DNA from 3 places in the Dysgonomonas sp. Shenzhen-Wh21 genome. Region 1 is predicted to be linked to each of the others. Evidence: riboswitches for the same ligand, from Rfam matches in the RefSeq annotation. Region 1 holds a riboswitch; each other region holds the start of a gene.
What was found. Region 1 has a riboswitch for cobalamin ahead of pflB (formate C-acetyltransferase). Riboswitches for the same ligand answer to the same signal wherever they lie in the genome.

Region 2: it holds a riboswitch for cobalamin, as region 1 does, so the genes downstream of both, LDB17_RS09215 (TonB-dependent siderophore receptor) here and pflB (formate C-acetyltransferase) in region 1, are expected to answer to the same signal.
Region 3: it holds a riboswitch for cobalamin, as region 1 does, so the genes downstream of both, LDB17_RS06095 (TonB-dependent receptor) here and pflB (formate C-acetyltransferase) in region 1, are expected to answer to the same signal.

The regions. Positions count from the first base shown of each region.
Region 1 is NZ_JAIXHZ010000126.1:1,914-11,385, forward strand. Features, by position in the region: gene LDB17_RS08205 (MATE family efflux transporter) at 1-766, shown strand, start outside; gene LDB17_RS08210 (TldD/PmbA family protein) at 768-2,198, shown strand; gene LDB17_RS08215 (phosphoenolpyruvate carboxykinase) at 2,285-4,015, opposite strand; gene LDB17_RS08220 (threonine/serine exporter family protein) at 4,046-4,552, opposite strand; gene LDB17_RS08225 (threonine/serine exporter ThrE family protein) at 4,555-5,403, opposite strand; cobalamin riboswitch at 5,553-5,750, opposite strand; cobalamin riboswitch at 5,915-6,107, shown strand; gene pflB (formate C-acetyltransferase) at 6,282-8,513, shown strand; gene pflA (pyruvate formate-lyase-activating protein) at 8,598-9,317, shown strand.
Region 2 is NZ_JAIXHZ010000132.1:60-9,531, forward strand. Features, by position in the region: partial or broken gene LDB17_RS09210 (DUF5074 domain-containing protein) at 1-380, opposite strand, end outside; gene LDB17_RS09215 (TonB-dependent siderophore receptor) at 393-2,384, opposite strand; cobalamin riboswitch at 2,477-2,659, opposite strand; gene LDB17_RS09220 (RluA family pseudouridine synthase) at 2,873-3,814, shown strand; gene LDB17_RS09225 (helix-turn-helix domain-containing protein) at 3,827-4,381, shown strand; gene LDB17_RS09230 (AMP-binding protein) at 4,424-6,079, shown strand; gene secDF (protein translocase subunit SecDF) at 6,344-9,331, shown strand.
Region 3 is NZ_JAIXHZ010000090.1:270-7,436, forward strand. Features, by position in the region: partial or broken gene LDB17_RS06080 (TonB-dependent receptor plug domain-containing protein) at 1-44, opposite strand, end outside; gene LDB17_RS06085 (sirohydrochlorin cobaltochelatase) at 94-1,029, opposite strand; gene LDB17_RS06090 (ABC transporter substrate-binding protein) at 1,026-2,156, opposite strand; gene LDB17_RS06095 (TonB-dependent receptor) at 2,165-4,360, opposite strand; cobalamin riboswitch at 4,409-4,605, opposite strand; gene LDB17_RS06100 (cobyrinate a,c-diamide synthase) at 4,674-6,017, shown strand; gene LDB17_RS06105 (endonuclease/exonuclease/phosphatase family protein) at 6,217-7,089, shown strand.

The DNA.
Region 1 (9,472 bases):
AGCTACCATCATTTCGATGTTTATCGGGCTATGTTTTGTCATGTACCACTTCATGAACAAAAATAGCATGTTGCGTTTGCGTAGAAAGCATATTGGCTTAAACAAAAAAATAGTATGGGCGGTGGCAAGCATAGGTATGTCTCCGTTTTTCATACAAGTTGCAGCGTCTATCGTCGTATTCTTTATCAATAACAATCTGAAAACCTACGGAGGAAACATTGCTATCGAAGCTTATGCCATAGCAAATACTTTGATAATGATCATCGTAATGATTATGGTCGGGCTTACTCAGGGAATGCAGCCTATTGTAGGATATAATTATGGAGCCAAAAGAATACAGAGAGTTAAAGAAACCTTGTTTTATACAATAAAAGTCGGTGTGGCTATCGGCTGTATAGGTTTAGCCATAGGGATGCTGTTGCCGGACATGATAGTTAAACCGTTCAATCCGTCACCTCCTCTCGCTGCCGAAACAGCAAAAGCCTTACGGATTGTAACAATTATGTTACCACTAGTCGGATTCCAGATTGTGGTTACAAACTTTTTCCAATGTATAGGTATGGCAGGAAAATCAATTCTATTGAGTCTTACCCGTCAATTCCTATTATTATTGCCAGCCCTGTTTATATTACCGCAATTTTTCGGAGTAAACGGAGTATGGTATTCATTGCCAACGGCTGACTTTTCGGCAACTTTAGTAACTGCAACCTTGTTTATATGGCAGATAAATAAATTTAAGAAAATAGAATCCGCAGAGAGATTATAATATGATAGATCATTTGAACAAAGAAAATATCCTACAGCATTTCTCCATAACGGAGAATGACCTGCTTAAGGTAATAAACGAGGCTCTTGGTAAAGGAGGTGACTATGCCGACATATTTTTTGAGCACACTTTCAGCAATAGCATATCACTCCGTGATGGGGAAGTGAATCGTGCTGCCTCGAATATAGATTTCGGCGTAGGCATCCGGGTTGTTTCAGGAGATCAGACAGGGTATGCTTATGTAGAGAATACCCAAATAGCAGAGCTTCTGAAAGCTGCAAAAACAGCAGCAGGAATAGCCTCTATTCCGTCAAAAGGAACAACTCCGATAGAGATAAAAGAAAAGCATTTCAGAAATCACTATAAAATAGAAAGGCATTGGCTCAATGTCTCTGTAGCCGATAAAAAGTCATTTGTTCAAAAATTGAATGATCGAATTTTCGACTTAGACACTCGAGTCATCAAAGCCTCTGTAAGCCTGAACGATTCTACGTCTTACATTCTATTCTTTAACTCAGAAGGGATTCTTACATGGGATTATCGCCCAATGAGCCTTATGTCTGGATCTTGTACAATGGAACAGGGCGGCAAGATAGAAAACGGATATGCTTCACGTGCCTACCGAAAAGGTTTTGAGTATTTAAACAATGATCTGATAGAGACTTTAGCAAAAGAAGCCGTTGCACAAACCTCTCTGATGTTTGAAGCCATAAAACCCAAAGGCGGTGAGATGCCTGTAGTGATGGGTGCAGGAAGTTCGGGAATCTTATTACATGAAGCGATAGGCCATACATTCGAAGCGGATTTTAACAGAAAGAATATCTCTATATTTTCCGATCAACTTGGGAAAAAAATCTGTTCATCCGACATAAATGTTGTGGATGACGGCACCATAGACAATGCCCGAGGCACAATCAATTTTGATGATGAAGGAGTGGAAACCCAAAAAACGTATATTGTGAAAAATGGAGTTTTGGAAAGCTATCTCCACGACCGAATAAGTGCCAAGCATTACAATGTATTACCAACAGGGAATGGACGGAGACAATCGTTCCGCTATGCTCCCCTACCTCGTATGCGGGTAACATATATGGAAAACGGAAGTATTCCCGAAGCTGACATTATAGCGTCGGTAAAACAAGGCGTATATGTAGATAATTTCACCAATGGACAGGTACAAATCGGAGCAGGAGATTTCACCTTTTTCGTGAAAACAGGCTATCTGATTGAGAACGGAAAACTTACTCAACCTATAAAAGATATAAACATCATCGGCAATGGAGCCAAGGTACTCACCGACATTACAATGGTGGGCAATAATCTGAAAATAGATGAAGGCACATGGACTTGTGGAAAGGACGGACAGAGTGTGCCTGTAGGACAGGGGCTACCTTCGGTTTTAGTACGCAAGCTAACTGTAGGCGGAGAATAATATCAGAAATTTACAGCATAAAAAACAGGATCGATAATTCTCTGAGAAATCGATCCTGTTTTATTTTAAATATCAACTATTGCAAATTACTCATTGATAATACTGAAAAGCTCTTCTGCCGCTTCACGTGGGCCTTCTTTGCTTTTACCATCAATCGCCAAAGAAGTATGCATCTCTCCTATTTTTGCATCACTTTCGTCTAAAGCCAAGAAGAATTTACGTACAAGCTTTTCGGCTTTATCTCTTTCTTGCACAGGACCAAAAGGATTTGCAAAATAAGACTTAACAAGCCCTTTCTCGGTTGTTGTTCCTTTTGCCTTTCTTGCTCCGTCTTCAAAAACCTCTATTGCTTTATCGACATCCTCAAAGAAACTGATCTTTGTTTCCGATTCGGCATAGTTATTAGCATATAGCATATAGTCAATCGTATACCCTCTCGATATAACCTCATAAGTAGATATCGGAATCGTTACTCGTGCATTTATTCTATCGGGGTTAGTGTAGATACCTCTATCCAGCTGCGCAAAAGCATAAGCAGGATCTAAGTCATCGGTACGGACAAAGGCTCCTATTTCAGTACCATATCCTTTTATCTGTCCGTCTGCTTCAAATTGCAAATATCCCATATCATCGAATATTACACGCATGTGACGTATATATTTTTCGTTGAGCGTGCGGAAAGCTTCAAGACTTTCAGATTTACCGGCTCCACTATCACCCATTATGATAATATTTGCTTCTTTACCATTCTTCAGAGCAATATTTACCATAGCCCCATGAATAGGCAGATTGCCTCTTTCCATTTGCTTGATATTATGCAGCGTAAGAAGCATCTTCTTCATATAGCCAAAATAGTCGATATCATCGCAATAATTAGCATAACCAATCAATATATCATTCTTCTTATCCTTATGATAGAAAGTACGTTTTTCTTCATAGCCGTCAGGGTATCCAAATACGTAAATCAAATCAGGTTTCTTTCCTACATAATCATTGCCTTTAGCCAACTCAAACAAGTTAGCAAGACCTAAACCATGACACATAAAATCTTTATGGAAATAGACAAAAGCTAATAAGTTACCAACTTTTGCAGGATACAGAAACCACTCATCCTCATTCAGAATCAAATTAGCCAAAGGATTTGTTTGATGTTCCTGAAAAATACCATCTCTTGTATTCTTCTTTGTATATGAAATATAAGGAGGATTAATAACTACTGTTCCTATAAATGGTATAGATGCAAGCCCCTTATACTCTATCGGGCAATTCCATTGCATATCGTTAAGCATCAAGCCCGCATTCGCCCCTGCGATAGTCTGACGGTATACGCTATGACTGTATCCCATTACAGTTTCTTCTGTACGTCTGTAGATAGATAGAATCAACTCATTAAGAAGTTGGTTTGCTTGCACAAAGCGCACATTTTGAAGACCATCACCCATGCGATTGTTATGAACAACAGTAACCCTTTCCAGCCTTCTCCAATAGTTATAGAGCATTTCTATAAGTTCTATAAACAAGCCTTTATCCTTAAAGAATGGAGCAAATTTATTATTTACTACCAAAAGCTCATCTATTTCACATACAGTCAAAAGCTTCATAACCTCTATCAAAGACAAGGTGAGCTCTTCATCAGTTTTGAAATCTTTAATAAAATAATCGTAAATAATCTGGTTATCTTTCTTTATTCTGAAAATAAAGGATTCAACCACCCGATGAAACGCGTAACTACTTAAAATTTTCTGCCTGTTATCACAATACTTCAAAGAGAAATTGATGATAGCACGACCCCTGTTTAATGTAAATTCTTGCAGCATCTTTGTTATTAATTAGTTAATATATTAGTATCAAAATATTTTTATCCCTAAATCTTTTATCTTCTTTATTTTCTTTACACTCTTTTTCCGAAACAATAATGCGGCAATACATATACCGATTGCCAGACAAAAGAGTAAAGAAGATGTCAATATAAAATTGTAAACCGTGTCGTGTAATAAGAATGCTGTTTTTGCACCCGTCGTTCCCTCTTCGTATATTCTTATACATCCCAGCATCGTCTTGTAGGCATACAAACCCGGTATCATCGTTATACAAGCCGGCAATGTAAATACAACCGGAGGAGTATGTATTTTATGAGCACAATAGATACCCAAAAGCCCTATCACAACAGTCCCACTCAACGTAGCGGAGATCAAGCCAAAACCAAAATACAACAACGTAAAGCGAATAGCATGCCCCAGCCCTCCCAGCAAACCGGCAACCAACAATCCCTTCTTTGGCGTTTCGAACAATAGTGCAAAACCTATAGCAACAAAAAAACTAAGAAGAGCGTCTTTCAATATATCTATTAGCATAATCAAAAGTTATTTATTCCTATTATTGTCATACTAATAAACATACCTACAGCGATACATAAGAGAATAAATCCACCGAATGCTCCACGGGCAATACCTGTAGGGATATACCCTTCAAGCAAATCGATTATACTATTTATCAGAGGAACTCCCGGAATAAGGAATAATACAGAAGTAGCAATAGATGTTTGAGGCAAATAACCAAATCCCGACAAGATATTCAATCCTGATATGGTTGTTGTCACAAACGCTGAACAGATTACAATAACCATCAGGTTAAACTTTCTTTTAATCATCTCCTGACGCACCGCAAGCCCCACGAATGAGGCTACAAAAGCAAAAGCCCCATCTATTAAATTCCCCCCGGCAAGCAGACATAACGATCCGCAAGCTATTCCAATAAACAGACGAACAAGCCAAACAGAATAACGAGAGGTATCTTTCAATCTTTTTATACGCTGGTGCAACTCCTGCAAAGAAATCCGATCTTCGGCAAGTTCCCATGTCAGCAAACTGGTATTGGTGAGTATTCCAAAGTGTACCCCATGATGTATTATCTTTTTATTGGCTGTTACTATGTTTTCCTCATTATCCATATTGGTTACTGATACCGATACAGCAGTAAATGATATCAGCATTTCTACTTTATAGTTTGTCTTCTGTGCTATACGTTGTACATTCCTATTAATTCTTTCACAGTGGGCTCCCGATTCAAGCAAGAGGGTACTGACCTCCAATATGATGTCTACAAATTCCTTCAACGACAACTCTTTGTCTGAACGTGTGTCTGTGTCTTCTACATCTGCACATCGATCATCAACATGCGAATAATCAAGAACGTTTGCGCGCATTTCTTTCTAAACTTTTTACGATTAAACATAAATGTAAAAAGCTCTTTTGAACTTCTCAATGCTGCAATAAGAACACACCTGGATAATAACATCTCCTCCGACAAGAGGGATGAATGAAATTATTAGACATAACACTTTTATCGCGAAGCATTGTCAATCCGATTTAAGGCAGGTATCCTGGCTTTCACCATTTCTATTTTCCTTCCCATCTCTGCACGAAACAGTGGATTTTAAATAGAAACTTTCGCGGTGATTACAGTTGCGCGACAGCTCAGGACTTTCACCTGATTCCCTTTTCATCATTTTCTATGGATATAGTAAATGACACCAAAACCTGTGACAAAGTTATATGTTTTTAAGCATAAAAATAAACATTTAATGTGAAAATGCTTATTGATTGAGACTCTTCTCTTTTTGTTTTCTTTTATATCTTTTTGTATAGGAAAAAATAAAAAAGATGTGCTATTTATTATTTTTTCCTATACCTTTGCCTCCCGAAAGTTCTTTATCATTATTCTTCAACCGCTAAGGTGCCTCAGATATTGAGGAGAATAGGGAATCAGGTGAAAATCCTGGACAGACCCGCTGCTGTAAGCTCCTCCAAAGACTTTGAACAATACTCTATCCACTGTTCTTACACTGAATGGGAAGGATGCTCAAAGATAAAGTAAGTCAGAAGACCTGCCAAGACCATATAGTTTGAAGCTTTCGAGGAATAAAGCTGAAGATTTAGGATGGGACCTTTTTCATAAAGGGAAAAGCCTCCTCTATTTTATTTTTATTCTGTTACATTTATTTAAATACGTCTGTATTTATTTCTTATTCTATTCCACGTAAGCTCTGAAAATTGAGTACTTAGAAATTTATTTTATAACTAAATGGAAGCATATAAAAACTTTAAAGGCACACGGTGGCAAGAGGAAATCAATGTAAATGATTTTATACTCCAAAACTATAAAGAATACACAGGGGACGAATCTTTTCTACAAAACCCTACTGAGGCAACAATCAAGCTTTGGGAAAAGTTAAGCACAATGTTTATTGAAGAAAAAGAGAAAGGCATATATGATGCCGAGACTCGAATACCTTCTCAAATTGATGCTTATGGACCCGGATATATAGACCAAGAGCTGGAAAAAATTGTAGGAGTTCAAACAGACAAACCGCTAAAAAGAGCAATATTCCCTAACGGAGGTCTCCGTATGGTGAAACAGAGTTTGGCCGAATATGGTTATAAACTCGACAAAGGAACAGAAGAAATATTCTCAAAATACAGACGCACACACAACGAAGGAGTATTCGCAGCTTATACCGACAGCATCCGCAGAGCCAGAAGTAACGGATTGTTAACCGGCCTACCCGATGCTTACGGACGTGGACGTATTATCGGCGATTATCGCAGAGTAGCTCTTTACGGTGTAGATCGATTAATATCGGAACGAGAAAAACGTTTCCAAGAATGTGACCCAATTGTAATGACAGACGATCTGATTCGTCTTCGGGAAGAGCTAAGTTCGCAAATAGAAGCATTACTAGCCTTGAAACGTATGGCTGCTTCGTACGGGTTTGACATTTCTCAACCGGCGAATACAGCCCAAGAAGCTATCCAATGGACATACTTTGGATACCTGGGAGCTATCAAAGACCAAAACGGTGCAGCAATGAGCCTCGGACGTGTAACCACTTTCCTCGATATCTATATTGAAAGAGATTTGCAGGCAGGCTTAATAACCGAAATAGACGCACAAGAGCTTATCGATCATTTTGTGATGAAGCTACGTATTGTCCGTTTCCTTCGCACTAATGAATACAATGAACTATTTTCGGGAGATCCGGTATGGGTAACCGAATCGATCGGAGGTATGACAAACAACGGAAAGTCGATGGTTACGAAAAATAGCTACCGTATGCTTCATACACTATACAACCTAGGGCCTGCACCCGAACCTAATCTAACAATATTATGGAGCGACCGTTTACCCGAAAGCTGGAAGCATTATTGCGCCAAGGTTTCTATCGATACTTCATCACTTCAGTACGAGAATGACGACCTGATGCGCCCTCAACTAGGCGATGATTACGGCATAGCATGTTGTGTATCACCGATGCGAATAGGACATCAGATGCAATTCTTCGGTGCAAGAGCGAACTTGCCTAAAGCATTGCTATATACGATAAATGGAGGTAAAGACGAAATAACTAAAGCGCAAGTATTACCAAAACACTGGGTAGAAAAGGTATCAGGAGAGTATCTTGACTTTGAAGAAGTTTGGGAAAAATTTGACCGCACCTTGGATTGGGTTGCCGAAACTTACGTAAAAGCATTAAATATCATCCATTATATGCACGATAAATATTCATACGAAGCTTTAGAAATGGCTTTGCATGATGTTGATATCGTTCGGACACAAGCATTCGGGGTTTCGGGGTTATCCATTATCGCTGACTCTTTTGCTGCTATCAAGTATGGAAAAGTACGCATCGTAAGAAATGAAGAAGGTGACGCAGTCGACTATATTATAGAAAAAGATTACGTTCCGTTTGGAAACAACGACGACAAGACCGACAGGTTTGCTGTGGAAATAGTAGAAAAGTTCATGAGCAAAATCCGTAAACGTAAGATGTATAAAGATGCTATACCTACACAATCAGTGTTAACCATCACTTCAAACGTTGTTTACGGAAAGAAAACAGGAAACACCCCTGACGGACGACGTGGAGGAACACCTTTTGCTCCGGGAGCCAACCCTATGCATGGGCGTGATACCAGAGGAGCTGTAGCATCACTTTCATCTGTAGCGAAGCTTCCGTTTGCTCATGCAAATGACGGCATATCATATACTTTCGCTATTACGCCAAACACATTGGGTAAAAACAGAAAAGAAGAAGCTCAAAACCTCAGCGGACTTCTTGATGGTTACTTCTTACAAACAGGTCACCATCTCAACGTTAATGTATTTGACAGGAATCTGCTTATCGATGCGATGGAACATCCTGAAAAATATCCTCAGTTGACAATACGTGTATCAGGTTATGCTGTTAATTTCGTAAAACTTACAAAAGAGCAGCAATTAGATGTGATAAACAGAACGATTACTACATCATTCTGATACCCCATTAATACATATATGGTTGCCCCAAAAGTGTTTTAAATTTTGGGGCAATATCTTCTCTTATTAGGAAGAAAATCAATTATGAAAGGTTTAATTCATTCTTTCGAGTCTTTTGGAACTAAAGACGGCCCGGGTATAAGGTTTGTATTTTTTATGCAGGGCTGCCCTCTTCGTTGCCTCTATTGCCATAACCCAGACACATGGAATATGAACGATAAGGAGTACGAACTGATTCCGGAAGAGGCTTTCGAAGAAGTAAAGAAGGTAAAAAACTTCATACGCAATGGGGGTATAACCATTTCGGGAGGAGAACCCCTGCTACAACCTCAGTTTATTATCGAACTATTTAAGATGTGCAAGAATGAAGGTTTACATACAGCTATAGACACATCAGGATATATATTAAATGATAAGGTAAAGGAAGTTTTAGAGTACACAGATCTTGTACTGCTAGATATTAAACATATCAATCCTGATAAATATAAAAACCTCACAGCAAAACCACTAGAGCCAACACTTCGCTTCATGCAGTATCTCACTGAAATTGAGAAACCTGTTTGGCTAAGATATGTGTTCGTTCCGGGCTTCACCGACGATGAAAAAGACCTGAATGACTGGGCAAAACAGGTTTCTGGATATAAAAATGTACAACGAGTAGATATTTTGCCTTTTCATCAAATGGGATTACATAAATGGGAGCAGTTAGGCGAAGACTACAAGTTTAAAGATATTGCACCTCCCGAACAGTCGGAAATAGAGAAGGCTGAAAATATTTTCCGAAGTTATGGACTTAAGGTCTGATATATATATTATTCATAAAACATTTTTCTTTACAAAAACAAAAAAAGATCATCAATAGGAATATAAAATTTTATTTTTAGAAAATTTTTCAACAATAATAAAACTACAACAAACTCATAAAAAGCCAATTAACAACAAATAGAGAAAACTTAAAT
Region 2 (9,472 bases), on a different contig from region 1:
GATTCTATAGTACTTAATATTTTACCCGTTTTGTCCAAAACATAAATAACAGCAGATCCTGATACTGCTATATAAGTTCTATCTCCGTAAGTTATTATATCTTGTCCAGTATCTCCCAGTCCTTTACTATTTATTGATTCGAAGACATTGTAAGTAACCTTTCCTGTTTCATAGTCGTAATAAGCAATATTTGCGTTATTACTTCCGCTTTTTCCACTATTTAATATATATGATCCTGTTCCTACCAAAGGTGGTTCAACAACAGGTGGCTCAACAATAGGTGGTTCAACAACAGGATAGCCTTCGTCATCACTACATGATGCGAATCCTAAAACTAATGCTACAAAGAGAAATGCGTAAAAAATTTTATTTATTTTCATATGAATAAATATTTAAAAATTATAATTAGCTGATATTGTAAAAGATCGTCCCGGCATAGGATAATATTGTACAATTTGATAATTCTTGTTTGTCAGATTAATTAAATTGAGTTGGAGGCGTAAGCTATTATTATTTAATATAAAAGACTTATTTAGTGAAATACTATGATCTGTATATGATTCTATCTCATTTTTTGGTATATTCTGATCAAGAGCGTAACGTTTGCCTGATATAATAACAGTATAGGCAAAATTTAACCAAGGGTTTTCTAAACTTACCGATGCCGAACCATAATGACGCGGTGTGTAAGGGATTTGATCTTTATAGTTTTTACTATTTTTATCTGTTACATCTATAACTCTCTGATAACTATAATTACCTGTGATATTTAATGATATTTGAGATGTTAACAATGCATGGAGACGCGTATTCAGATCCACCCCAGTCATATCTACCTTTCCATAATTGCGCATCTTAAAAATATTCATTGTAGGAAAAGGCACAATTTTATCATCTACTTTATTTCTGTAACCATCTAAAGATACACTCATAAAGTCAATGGTCTCAGATATTTTTTTTGTCCAAGTCAATCCTATATTGTATTGTGTAGCATATTCCGGTTTTAGATTTATATTGCCCATGCGTATGTAATACATATCATCAAAAGTTGGCACTCTGAATATCTTTTTATAAGATGCACGAAGTCTTAAATTGGCTTCTTCGAAAGGTAAGTATGATACACTTATAGATGGCGTTATCTTTTTCTTATCTTCAGGTGACTCTCCCGTTTGAAGACTTTCATCAACATAAGTAGCCAAAAGGCTTCCGGTTACGGTTAGATATTTATTAGTAAATTGAGCAGCCAAAGCTGTGAGTGATGAAATTCTCTTCGGCTTGTCTACATCTTCAAAATTACTGTTCAATCTATTCTGAAATATATCTTCAAATAAACTTATAGATAGATATTTAAGAGGTTTGCATATCATACCTGCTGATGCATAGTATTCATACTGAGTGATGCGGTCTTCTTGTTTGTTTTCTGCTGTATTATTGGTTATTGACAGATATTTATAATGGTTGCGGCTAAATTTTAATTGTCCTTTTATACTTATTTTATCATTAACTTTATTTTTGTAATATAGCTGGGAGAACAAATCCTTGTTCCAGACTCTTTCTTCATTGTCGTCTCTGTAGAAAATTACAGAACCCGGCAAACCTCTCTCCGAATCATAATAATTTACCTTAAATTTCAGCTCGCCAGCTTTACCCATACTCCCATAAAGGTTTAATTCTGTACGCCAGATATTGACATCCGAATTTCTACGCTTACGTTCTTCTGTCTGGTCGGCATTCTTAAATGTAAATTTATATCTTCCGTCTGCTCTTTCCCATCCTGTATTTAACGAAAGAGAGAATTTCTTATTCAGTCGGTGTGCATAATAGACAGTAGGATTGAAAAGCCCATAAGAACCAGCTTTAACTTGTATATTTCCATTATATGATTTATTCTTAAAGGCAGGGTTTGATGTTATTACCTCTAATAAGCCGGCTGATGCATATGATCGTGCAGATTGGAATATATCGTCAGATTGACCAATGGAGAGACTTATCATGGAAACATTTTCCAACGAAAAACGGCTGATATCAATCTGTCCGGATTGAACATTACTCATCGTAACACCATCATAACTAACTGCAGTATGTTGTGCCCCCATCCCCCTTATTGAGACAGTCTTCATACCTCCAATACCTCCATAATCTTTTACTGTAACTCCCGAAAAACGACGTACAGCATCAGACACGGACAGTATTCCTATTCGTTCAATCTCTGTATTATCAATCACTTGAAGTGGAGTTGTAGATCGTGAGACAGAAGGTTTGATCTGTGCAGAAATTTCTATCTCTGACAGTTTCTTTGCATTGAGACTATCATTAATCTGAGCCTGTACATGCATACAGCCTACTACAAATAAAAATATAAGGGAGAATAAAAAAGTCCTCATCTTCACAAATTATTCAATAAAATGCTTTCGATAAGAACAAAGAAAAGACTATATAATCTTGACACTGTTTCTTAAGCTCTATTCCTCGAAAGCTGTCCGAACTATTACTTTGCAGGTCTTCTGACTTACTCCAACTTGTACAGCCTTCCCATTTTGAATAACAGTGGCTATGTTGCACAAGCTTTACAGAGCTTACAGCAGCGGGTCTGTTCAGGATTTTCACCTGATTCCCTTTTAATTCGTTAACAAACGAAACAAAGTGCTGCAAAGGTAAGGATAAATTATATTGAAAGACAAAATATAAATGTTAATTCCACTAGCATGCTTCATGCGAAAGATATTATCCTGTGTTTTATGCCTCTATGCATTAAAATTCTCCAACCTTAAGCAGCCATGATTTAAATTAATATTTGTAAATCGACATCTAATGTTGTGTTTATCTTAAAAGAAAAACGCTTACCTTTGTTTCATATTCATATATAAATGAAATGAGGAATACAACCAGAGATAAAGTATTGCAGGAAATAAAAGTTGATCAACCGGCTCAATTGCTAGATTTCCTTGTCCAAAAAGAAGTACGTAAAAGCCGCAACGCAGTGAAATCGCTTCTTGCACATAAACAAATCAAAGTAAACGGAAAGCTTATCACCCAATTCGATTTCGAACTGAAGGCAAAAGATAAGGTCTCTGTTATGAAATACGATCAGTCTCGAAAAGAAAAGAGATTGAAGGGATTAAAGATTGTATTTGAAGACGACGACTTACTCGTCATCGAAAAAGAAGCAGGATTTCTATCTGTAGCTACAGATAAGGAAAAGTCACGCACTGTATATAACTCTCTGAATGAATACGTAAAGAAAAAAGATAAAAAAGCACGTGTTTATGTTCTGCATCGCCTCGACAGAGAAGTTTCGGGACTTATGATCTTTGCGAAAGACATGGAGCTCCAGGATATTTTCCAGAAAAACTGGGACAACCTTGTACCTAAGTATTCATACATGGCAATTGTAGAAGGACGTCCGAACCCTAAAAATGGAACTGTAACATCGTGGCTTACCGAGAACAAGAACTTTGTAATGATGTCATCTCTTATCGATAACGGAGGACTGAAATCTGTTACTCATTACAAGACACAAAAATCGAAAGGTGGCTATTCATTATTGGATTTTGACCTTGAAACACGACGCAAAAATCAAGTAAGAGTACACATGCAACAGATCGGACATCCGATTGTTGGCGATAAGAAATATGGTGCTTCAAATAATCCGATCAAAAGAATTGCCCTTCATGCCGGGGGACTAATTTTGAAACATCCAAGAACAGGGGAATTGCTTGAATTTAAAGCCGGCATCCCTAAAGCAATGCAAATACTAATATCCGAAACACAAAAAGAAAGAAAGGATAAGCCCGAAAAAGAGGAATCAATTTAATACATTTTAGGTATGAATGAAGATATTAAGCAGATAGGTCAGCGTCTGAAAGGCCTCCGTGAGGCTTTGGATATGACGACCGAAGAGTTCGCTTCATCATGTGGTATCGATCCTGTGGTATACCTCGAATATGAAGAAGGGAGAAAAGATTTGACTATCAGTACACTGAAAAACATTGCTTCGAAACATAATATAGATGTTTCTGTACTGATGTTTGCCGACGAACCTCGCATGAGCAGCTATTTTTTGACGCGCAAGGGAAAAGGTTTAGCTGTGAAGCGTGTTTCAGATTACAGCTATCAGACGCTAGCCGGTGGATTTAACAATCGAAAGGCTGATGTGTTTGAAGTCACAGTAGAACCCAAGCAAGATAGTGTAAGGATACATCATAGCACACATACCGGGCAAGAGTTTAACCTTATCCTTGAAGGACGGATGCTTTTACAAATAAATGGGAAAGATTTGATATTGGAAGAAGGTGATAGTATCTACTTCGATTCAAGCCTACCCCATGGAATGAAAGCTTTGGACGGAAAGCGAGTGAAGTTTATTGCTGTTGTGCTGTAAGCTGGTATTTTCATTTACTAAAAGATTAATCACCATTATATAATGTTGGAAAAATTTGTAAAACAAATTCATTTTACTTCAACTGAAGATTTTGCAAAGCATTATCACGTTGAGATTCCTGATAATTTTAATTTTGGATATGATGTAGTTGATGAATGGGCACGAATAAACCCTACCAAAAGAGCTATTTGTTGGGGAAATGACCAGGGAGAACACATCGATTTCACATTTGCAGACATCAAAGAACAGAGCGACCGTACAGCTGCTTATTTTCAGTCGTTAGGCATAGGACATGGAGATATGGTAATGCTTATCATGAAACGACGCTACGAATTTTGGTTTGCTGTTATAGCTCTGCACAAGATAGGCGCTGTTGCGATTCCGGCGACTCATCTATTAACAAAAAAAGACATCGTTTATCGCAATAATGCGGCAAGTATAAAAGCAATCCTGAGTGTAAATGACGAAACTGTCATAAGTCACATAAATGAAGCAATGGCGGAGTCGCCAACAGTGAAGTGCCTTATTGCATGCGGGGAAAATATACCTTCGGGATGGAACGATTTCCATAAAGGAATAAAAGAAGCGAAGCCTTTTGTACGTCCCGATCATGTAAATACCAATGATGATATTTCTCTGCTGTATTTTACTTCAGGTACAACAGGAGAACCGAAAATGGTAATTCACAATTTTGCTTACCCTTTAGGGCATATTGTAACAGCTAAATATTGGCACAACCTGCACGAAAACAGCCTGCATCTTACAGTTGCCGATACGGGATGGGCAAAAGCCGTCTGGGGAAAACTATACGGACAGTGGATAGCCGGTGCGGCTGTAATGGTATTTGATCATGAAAAATTTACACCTCAATTGGTATTACACCTTATAGAGAAACATAAAATCACTTCTTTTTGCGCACCTCCGACAGTATTCCGCTTTATGATTCGCGAAGACCTGTCTCACTACGACTTATCTTCGTTGGAGTACGCCACTACAGCAGGTGAAGCTCTCAATCCATCTGTTTTCGAGGCATTCTATAAAGGTACAGGAATAAAGATGATGGAGGCTTTCGGGCAAACTGAAACCACGCCGACTATTGTTACTTTCCCATGGATGGAACCAAAACCCGGAGCAATGGGTGTACCCAATCCGGCGTATGATATGGACTTAATAGCAGCAGACGGTCGCTCGGTAGAAGATGGCGAAGTAGGTGAAGTTGTTATTAAGACCGACAAATGGAAACCACTAGGTCTATTTATGGGTTATTATCGTGACGAGGCACTAACAAAACAGGTGTATCATGATAATGTATACCATACGGGAGACATGGCTTGGCGCGACGAAGATGGCTATTATTGGTTTGTAGGACGCATAGACGATGTTATTAAAAGTTCGGGATACCGTATCGGACCTTTTGAAGTAGAAAGTGCTTTGATGACACATCCTGCTGTTGTAGAGTGTGCTATCACCGGAGTACCGGACGAAATACGCGGACAGGTAGTAAAAGCGACCATTGTATTAGCTATGGACTATAAGAACAAAGCCAATGACCACCTGAAGCGTGAGATACAAGACCACGTAAAAAAGGTTACAGCTCCGTACAAATATCCTCGTATTATCGAGTTTGTTGAAGAACTACCTAAAACGATTAGTGGAAAGATCAAACGAGCGGAAATAAGAAAACAGGAAGAAAATTAGTAATACATCAATGCAAGAGTATGTTTATCGGCATAGAGTATAAAACTATTATCTACCGATTTGCATATTTGCTTAATCTCTAATTTCTTTATATTTATTATGATTTGTAAAGAATAAAAGATTATATTTGCACGCCTAAAAGTGTGCATATATCTCCATTAGGCCTCATTTTATTGAAAAGAGGTGTCCGGGATATATGTGTATTTTATTAATTTTGAAGAAAATAGAAATAATATAATTAAATAACAAAAAGTAAAATCCAAAATGCAAAACAAAGGCTTTGTAATTACTTTTGCAATACTCCTAACATTAGTTTGTTTGTTTTACTTGTCTTTTACGTTTGTAACAAGAAGTTACGATAAGAAAGCGGAAGAATACGCAGCTGCATACGCTACGGAGCATGCAAAAGGCGATCAACTACTCTATGATGAGTTGTATAATAAGCAATATACTTTCTACATAGACTCAATGTCTACAGAGAAAGTTTGGCCTAAAGGTATCCTTGGCATTGGAGATAGCATCGGCTATACTCTGAAAGAATGCCGTGAGAAAGAAATTGGCCTCGGGCTAGACCTTAAAGGTGGTATGAGTGTTATTGTGGAAGTAGACGCTGCCGCAGTACTTCGTTCACTTGGAGATCCCGACAATGAGGCGTTTCAAACAGCTTTAGGACAGGCTTCGGACGAAAACAGAAAAGGAAGTAACCGAGACTATATCTCTATTTTTGTTGATAAATTCAAAGCTAGTAACGGCAATAACAAATTAGCATCGATATTCAGTACAAAACTGAGAGATCAGGTATCTCCTACCGATGATGATAATAAAGTAGTAGCTGTTTTAAGAACAGAATTGCAAAGCGTTGCTGATAACTCATTCAATGTGTTGCGTACGCGTATCGACCGATTTGGGGTAGTTGCTCCTAACATTCAGAAACTAGACCGTGCAGAACGTATACTAATCGAATTGCCGGGAGTTAAAGAACCTGAACGTGTGAAGAAACTATTGCAAGGTAGCGCAAATCTTGAGTTCTGGAAAACATACAACCTACAGGAAATCCAAAACTATATTGAGTTGATGGATCAGCGTTCGAAAGAAGTGTTAGCTGCAAATGGTACTACTGCACCTGTAGCTACAGATTCTCTAGCTGCTGCGACCACAGACTCTGTAAAAGTAGAAAGCACCGATAATCTAGGATTTACAAAACCTCTTCGCTCCTACTTTACAACCTTTGCAGGTGGAGCTATCGTCGGTTTTGTAAATAAAACAGATACAGCTGCCGTAAATAGAATTTTACACAGATATCAAGATTTGTACCCTGGCGACTTAACATTTGCTTGGGGCTTCAAAGCTGAAGATGCAAAAGAAACACAATTCGCACTATATTCTCTTCGTGGTGATGGTATTAAAAAAGGTCCGGCTCTTGACGGAGATGTTGTGATCTCGGCTAAAGCTGACCAATCTCAACACGGTTCTGCATGGGAAGTAGATATGCAGATGAATACTACAGGAGCACAACGTTGGGCTACTATTACAGGAGCTGAGCAAGGAAGAAGCATCGCTATCGTTCTTGATGGATCTGTATATTCTGCACCAAACGTTCAAAATAAAATTGAAGGTGGCCGTTCTCAGATCACAGGTCGTTTTACTGTAGATGATGCAAAAGACTTAGAGAACGTTCTTAAGTCTGGTAAGATGAAAGCAGGTGTACATATCGTACAAGAAGATATTGTAGGGCCATCTCTCGGACAGGAAGCTATTACTGCCGGTATATTCTCATTCTTATTAGCCTTGGTATTATTGATGATCTATATCTGCGTTATTTACGGATTGATACCGGGGTTAATCGCAAACTCGGCGCTAATTGTCAACTTGTTCTTCACCATAGGTATTCTAGCTGCTTTTGGAGCGGTAATGACACTACCGGGTATAACAGGGCTTGTATTGGCACTTGCGCTTGCTGTGGATGCTAACGTATTGATTTATGAGCGTACAAGGGAAGAATTAAGAGCGGGTAAAAACGTGAAAGTTGCCGTAGTAGACGGTTACAAACATGCATTTTCTGCTATCTTCGACGGTCACGTGTCTCAGGTAATTACAGCCATCATTCTTGCATACTTCGGAACAGGTCCGATACAAGGATTTGCTACAACGTTGATAATTGGTATCATTGCTTCGTTCCTTACTTCTGTATTCCTGACACGTATATTCTATGAATATATGCTCGAAAAAGGTAAATTCAGAAATCTTACATTCTCTACATCTCTTTCTAAGAAACTGTTTTTGAATACAAATATCAATTTCTTGGGAATGACCAAAAAGGTTGTTATCTTCTCTGCCATCATTTTGGTGTCAGGATTGGCTTCATTATTTATCAATGGATTGAACGGAGGTATTGACTTTACAGGTGGACGAAACTATTTGATCCGTTTCGATAAGAATGTAAATGCTGATGATATAGAAAAACTACTAGTTCCAGAATTCCAAGGTTCTACGGTTCTTGTATTGACTAGTGGATCAGCAACGCAATCTTCTACAACAAGTCAGGTGCGTGTTACTACAAACTACAAAGTAGAAGAAGCAACAGATGCTGTAGAAACAGAGATCAGAGCTAAAATGACTAGTGCATTGAAAGAATATTTGGCACCAAATACAACAATCGACAACTATATACAAAGTTCTCAACGTGTAGGGCCAAGTGTTGCCGACGACTTGAAGACCGCTGCTACAATCGCAGTTGTGATTGCCGTAATATGTATGGCTGTCTATATCCTTATACGTTTCCGCAACATAGCGTTCTCGGCAGGTACATTCTTCGCAGTAGCACACGATGCTGTATTGGTTATTTTCTTATACTCTTTACTATATAAGATAATGCCATTCTCGATGGAAATAGACCAGTCGTTTATTGCTGCGGTGTTGACAGTAGTAGGTTACTCTATCAATGACAAGGTTGTAATCTTCGACCGTATCCGCGAGATCAGAAACATGTATCCAAAACGCAATATAACCGAAACTATTAATGAGGCATTGAACTCAACATTAGGACGTACGATGAATACATCATTGAGTTCTATGTTGGTTGTATTCTGTATCTTCTTATTAGGTGGTGATACTATCAGAAGCTTCACATTTGCGATCTTCATCGGTATTATTATCGGTACATATTCTTCTGTATTCGTTGCTACCCCAATAGCTTGGGCTATCTTCAAGAAAGAAGAAAAGAATAAGGATAATGCAATTGAAGCGAAATAAAACTAAATAAATTGTCTTTTCGATATAGAGGCTGATTAAACAATGTAATCAGCCTCTATTTTTTTGTAGAAACTAAAGAATATATATTTAAGCTTTCAAGAAAGATTATCAATAAAAAAATCCTTTCATTACAAAGATGAA
Region 3 (7,167 bases), on a different contig from region 1:
ACGGAAAATATTATGATAATTATTATATAAAGTATACGTTTCATAAACATTAGTAAAAAATATTAGCTTTTTAAGTGTCCTATAGATAAACCTTTAGTATTCAGGTGTTATCTTTTCTCCCGTTTTTTCATATATGGATTTTTTCTCCATTATATCGATTTTACGATGAGTAGTTATAAATTGTAGATGAGATAAATATATTTCCCTGATTTTAGGGTTTTCTCCTAGCCCCTGAAGGTTTTCAGTTACAGATAAACCTTCTTTTTTAAGATTTTCGACCCAATCTCCAGCAATATCATTCTTTGCATGTTCTCCGGCTACAAACATAAATGGCATAAGAACAACCTCTTTCAAGCCCGAATCCTTTAATTGTGCTAAAACATCATCAAATTCGGGATAGCCTTCTACAGTTCCTACAAAGCAGTTTGTATGCCCCTTCGCTTTAAGCATATAATCGAGCATCGCATATTGGGCTGTAGTAGCATCATAAGTTCCATGTCCGACCCATATATAGGCAACATTTTTTTTATTTTCTACGGTTAAAACCTTTATAACTTCTTCGTAGTCTTGTGGAGAATAAAGCAATGGCGTACCTATACGTACATCCTTAAACAGTCCGCTCACATCTTCTACATTTTTGTACAAAGATTCCATTTCCACTCCATCGATAATAGTGGAAGACTGTATTAATATATGTGTGTATCCATCAGCATGAAGTTGTTTTAAAGCTTCTAATGGATTCACTTTATAGATACCACGTACAGAAAGCCTTTTGATAACAATACGTGAAGAATATGCTTCTCTTACTTCAATGGAAGGGAAAACTTGTTTCACCTGATTATTTAAAGCTTCTATTGTCAGTTCGCGAGTGTCGTCATGAGTAGTACCAAAATGAACTATCAGAATAGCAGCTTTATCGTTTGCCTGCATACTTTTAAAAATATCAGAATACTCGTAACTACCTCCACTATGTGCAAATGTTGCAACAGTGGTAAATAGTATCATAATATATAATAAAATCCTTTTCATAATATCTCTTCATCTAATGATTTGAAATAGCTTAATTTATTATCTGTGAATAAATTCGGATGAAATATTTTTGCCATGTCTTTCAATATAGAATCGGGATGAATCGGCAAATCCTCAAAATAATGGACTCTGCCGGTATTACATCCCCATATCTGTTTTTTATTAAAAGCACCAAACTGGGCATATATTTTATCTTCTTGTTTCAACCTATTATATGTGAAATCTTCTTCTCGATTGTACTTCAACAGCCAGATATCAGCCAATCCTGCTTTGTCGAGTACCATTTCGGCAGACAAGCGTGTCGATCCGGTTGAATTATCATCATTCCAAACGTATTCGCCTCCCGCATCACGTATCAGATTTGCCAGATAGCTTTTTCCTCCAGCAATTCGCCATGTTTTACCAAATTTCAGGTCGTTGAATACTGTTGGTTTATTAGATGCATTCTTTACCCTATCTTTTATTTCATTGTATCTGCGTTCTGTTTCTTGGAAAAGCGAGTCGGCTAGCGCTTTTTTTCCGTAAAACAATGCATGGAAGCGTATCCATTCGGCACGACCGAGAGCAGTATCTTCCATATAGTCAGTAGTAGCAATGATAGGAATTCTTAACTTATCCAAATAGCCCATGCCGGTTTCCATCGCTGATACAATAAGTGCAGATGGCATCAGATTGATTAATTGTTCAACATCCGGTTTATGCATACTGCCCAAATCTATAATCTTTCCGGCTTTCAATCGTTCTTGGATATAAGGCAGGTCTATATATTTGGCCTGACAGACCCCTGTTATACGATGATGTTCATCTATTTCTTGCAACATACTACATTGAATCGTAGAAAAAGCGATCACAGTTGGCAATGGTACTTTTACGATAGTTCCTTTAGGCAGGTTCGTCGGAATTTCTTTATCACGATCAATTAATATATATCGGTAGAGAGTACGCACTGTATCCCAAGGGTCACGTACGGTTACCAATTTGTAATCTTCATATTGTTCTACATTGAATCCACGAGCATGTCTTAGCTGATATTTTTCAATATTTTCATTCTCCTTATTCCCGATCGAAGAACAGGAATAAAGAATTGAGCAGAAAACAAAGAGGTATAATAAGTTTGAAGATTTCATAAACAATCTTACTTACTAAACTTAATTTTCAGGCTGGCATAAAATGTACGTCCGGGTGATAAAGTCGCATAATTGCGGTTGAAAGGTTTATCATCTACAAAGTCAAAGATATTTTCAATACCTAAACCCGGTTCAAATACAAGACCATTTATACTCTTGAATGTATGACGTGTAGCAAAGTTCCATAATTGATAAGCACGTGCATCATCACCATCATCATAATATCTACGGCTTTGCAGGCGTCCGTTTAAATTAAAATTTGACTTGAATAACCCGAAATCTTTAAACCAATTCAGGTTAACATTTCCTGTATGACGACTTATACGTTGAAGACGCTTACCTGTATCTAGGTCTTTAGCATTCACATAACTATATCCTCCTCCTAAGGTAAGGTTATAACCAAGGTATGAATTAAAAGTAAAGTCTACACCTTGAATACGAGATCTACCTATATTATGATACGATGATTTCTTATTATATCCTTCAGCTATTTCTTCAGGTGTTAATTCTATTTCATATGTGTCGATTTTGTTTTTAAGGTTGTTAACATAACCTGTAACAGCCAATGAAAGAAAATCCTTTATATATTCAGCATTGACAGAATAATAGTTTGAGCTTTCGGGCTTCAGATCTTTATTCCCTACACTTAAAGTGGTTTTACCTTTGCTGGTAACTTCAGTTTTCATGAATAACTGTTTTAAGTCAGGTGTTTTAAAACCTGTAGCGTATGATACTCTGAAATTGAAATCATTAAGAGTATACATCGCGCTGACTTTAGGTGTAACCCTGTTTTTGAAGGTTTCATTGTATATATATCTAACTCCGGGAACAATATTCAGCTTTCCGAAAAGATTTATTTCATCCTGAGCATAAAAAGCCAATGTATAAACATTTCTGGAACCTCCGATGCTATCTGCCGGAGCATATAGGTTGTCTACCTTGTACTCTGACCCTACAGTTACTTTATTGAACTTTCCGGCGTTGAATGTACCTTTCAAATTTACATTATTGTACTTCTGCCTTCTCACAAATTCTTCATCTCCCGGCATAAATGTGACACCGTTTTTGTCTTTGGTTTCTTTCAGGTAAGCTTTAAAATATTCAAAACGGTCGGTATTCCAGTCTAATGAAATCAAACCATTATTTTTCAATAAATATTTTGCACCGGCACCAAACGAATAGTCGACATATTTCATATCGAACCCATAAGCACTTACAGGTCGTTTAAACTTTTTGTCGAAAAGACTTCCCTCTACATACATGCTCAATTCTTTTGTCGCTTTATAACCAAAACGCTGGCTGAAAACATCTGAATAGAAGCGTAACATGGCTTGTTTATCCGTATCTACTTCTTCATCGTTTATTATTTCCTTTTTATTAAGTTGCCAACCGTCAGCCTGATTTCGCTGAAAAGAAGTAGAGGAGGAGAAACCTCCTACATTCAAGTACAGGTTAGCATTTTGAGTAAATTGTCCATACTCAGAGAGGCGTGTCTCTGTAGAGAAGTTCACCAAATCTTTTGGCTTATTGGTTATAATATTAATAACTCCAGCTATTGCATCCGAACCATATAAAGAAGAGGCGGCTCCTTTCAAGACTTCTATACGCTTGATATTTCCCATATCAATGCGGTTCAGATCGACGTTACCACCCACATCGCCCCCAAGCTTTTTTCCATCGACTAACACAAGTATATATCTATTACTTAATCCATTCAGCTGCATATACGAACCCATTGCATTAGGAGTGAATGACATAGAGGGATTTAAGGCAATCATGGCATTTTCGAAGGTAGGAATATTCGTGTTTTGGAGTTCCCTCTGAGAAATAACATCTATTGCAACGGGCGAGTTTTTAAGTTTGTTGATTGTGCCGGTACCTGTTACTACTACTTCATTCAGTTTAAGAGGGGAATGTTTCATACGAATAAGGATGTTGTCATTAGATCTGTTTATTGTCTCACGAGCTCCATTATAATCCAGTGCACTAATTCTTAGAAGATTATTACCTTCCGGGATTTTTTCAAGACTAAACTCACCCTTCAAATCTGTGGATGTTCCAATGGTTGTGTACTCAATCCATACGCTGGCGCCAGCGATCGGCTTTTCATTTTCATCAACAACTCTTCCGCGCAAGCTCAACTGAGCGAACGAAATACTTGCAATACAGCATAGCAATGCTGTTAGCATAATTCTTAGTTTCATTAAAAAAGAAGTATAATGTTAGTTAATTATATTCCTGACCCCGGGAATATCTATTAATTTATGCTAGGCAGGTTTCCTGACTTGTTCCATTTTGAGAGGCCTTCCCATCATTGTGACAGTGGCAGTGGTGATACTCAAAATTTTATGGAATTCACAGTAGCGGGCACTGTTTCGGATTCTGACCGAATTCCCTTTTATGCAACAGACGAATGTCTGAATACATCACCTAAGCGGCTTCAAAGGTAATTGAAAAAAAATAGGATTAAAAAGAATTCTTAAAAAATATATTTTCTTGGTAAAATTCATTTCATTGATGGCTTTTTATACTTTTGCTGAAAATAAAACCAGATTACTCATGAAAGAGATTTCCAGCTTTCTTATAGCTGCGCCAAGTTCGGGTTCAGGAAAAACAACGGTTACTTTAGGCTTATTGAGAGCATTAAAGAACAGAGGGCTTAAAGTACAACCATTTAAGTGTGGACCAGATTATATAGATACCAAATATCATGATATGGCTTCAGGTAAAAAGTCGGTTAATCTCGATTTATTCTTATCAACAGAGAATCACGTCAGATATCTGTACTCAAAATACGCATCAGGAAATGATGCTTGTATTACTGAAGGAGTGATGGGGCTATTTGATGGATATGACAAGATGAAAGGAAGCAGTGCCGAAATTGCAGGACTATTGAATATCCCTGTTGTTATGGTTATAAATGCCAAATCTATGGCATATTCAGCAGCTCCGTTATTGTATGGATTCAAAGAATTTTATGAAAAGATAAATGTCTTAGGAGTAATTTTTAACTATGTTGGATCCGAAAGTCATTATAAATTTCTCGCAGATGCTTGCCACGATGTCGGTATAGTCCCATTAGGCTACCTGCCTAAAAATGAAAATCTGACTGTGCCTTCACGTCATTTGGGATTAAGTATCGATCAAGATTTTCTTCTAGATGACTTTGCTAATATTGCCGCATCAATTGTAGAAAAACATATTGATATTGATAAATTGCTATCATATACGCAAGTCAAAATAGGAAATCCAGAATTACATCGAATTAAAGAACATTCCTCTCTGAATCTGAAAATAGCAGTTGCAGCCGACGAAGCCTTCAATTTTATGTATCATGAAAATATAGAATATTTAAGAAAAATAGGAGAGGTGACCTTCTTTAGTCCTTTAACAGACAGATATTTGCCAAAGTCAGATTTTGTTTATTTCCCGGGAGGATATCCTGAATTATATGCAAAACAGCTAAGCGAAAATAAACTGCTACATAGGGCTATTAAGGATTATGCGGAAAATGGAGGAAATATTCTTGCAGAATGTGGTGGAATGATGTATCTGTCTTCATCTATAGCAGATAAGGATGGGATAGAATATCCAATGGTAGATATTTTCAAGCAAAAGGCTTCAATGGAAAACATGAAGCTTAAATTAGGATACCGTCAATTTGAATATAATAGTATAACTATTAGAGGACACGAATTTCATTATTCACATATTGAAAATAACATGGAAAGTATAACGCAGCAGTATAATGCAAAGGAGGTTCCAGTAGATACAAAGTTATTACGCTACAAAAATGTAATTGCAGGATATACTCATATATATTGGGCTGAGATGGAGAATTTGTTACATTTATTTAAGTGATAAAAGTGTAGTTTGTATCAAGTGCACCAACTCTGATGATTGGTTACAACTCATAATAACATAGTTTATCATATGTATCGATATATAAGTTTTTTTATCAGTTCTATTGCATAAACCGTTATAGAAAGTTATAATCTGAGAATATATCATCAAGAAATTATATTTACTTATTACCTTTAATTCTCAAATTAATTAAATAATGAAACAAATTTTTATTAGTGCAGTATTATTCATGACTGCCTTTACTCTAAATGCACAAAAATTTAATGTAGGAACGTATAATGTTAGAAATGACAATTCATCCGATGTGGGTAATATGTGGAAAGATCGCTTTCCGTATATTGCAAAGTTAGTACAGTATCACGACTTTGATTTCTTTGGAACTCAGGAGGCTTTACCGAATCAATTAAAGGATATGAAAATTGCTCTACCCGGTTATGATTATTACGGGGAGGGAAGAGACGGTAACGGACAAGGGGAGCATTCCGCAATATTTTACAAAACAGACAAATACAGAGTACTGAGTAATGGAGACTTCTGGTTGTCTGCCACACCTAATGTACCTTCTAAAAGTTGGGATGCTCCTTGTTGCAACCGTATTTGTACATGGGTTGAATTACAGGATATCAAATCAGGCAAGAGCTTCTTCGTTTTCAGTGCTCATTATGATTATGAAAAAGATTATGCACGCAACGAAAGTAGTAAATTGATATTGACTAAAATCAAAGAAATAGTAGGGGATAATCCCGTCATATTTATGGGAGACCTAAATGGAGGAATGGATAGTTCTTGGGCTCAGCTTCTTAATAACTCGGAAGTCTTAAGAGATACCTATTATGATGTTGAACAACCGTATGCCAATAACTCGTCATATAATGCTTGGGGAAAGCCTCTTGAAGAATTAGACAATTTAGATAGAGCTATTATAAGCAACAACGAAATATTGGATCATATCTATTTCAGTAAGCACTTTAAGACAAAAAGATGGGGAATGTTAACTGATACTTATAACATCGGCAAATTTCCTTCAGATCATTTTCCGATATTAGTAAATGCAGAATGGGCTAATTAGGTTAATTTTAAAGGAAAGAAATCGGAATATTTATTTCTGTCCTCTTACAGTATAGATATAATGTAAACATTTTTTTTC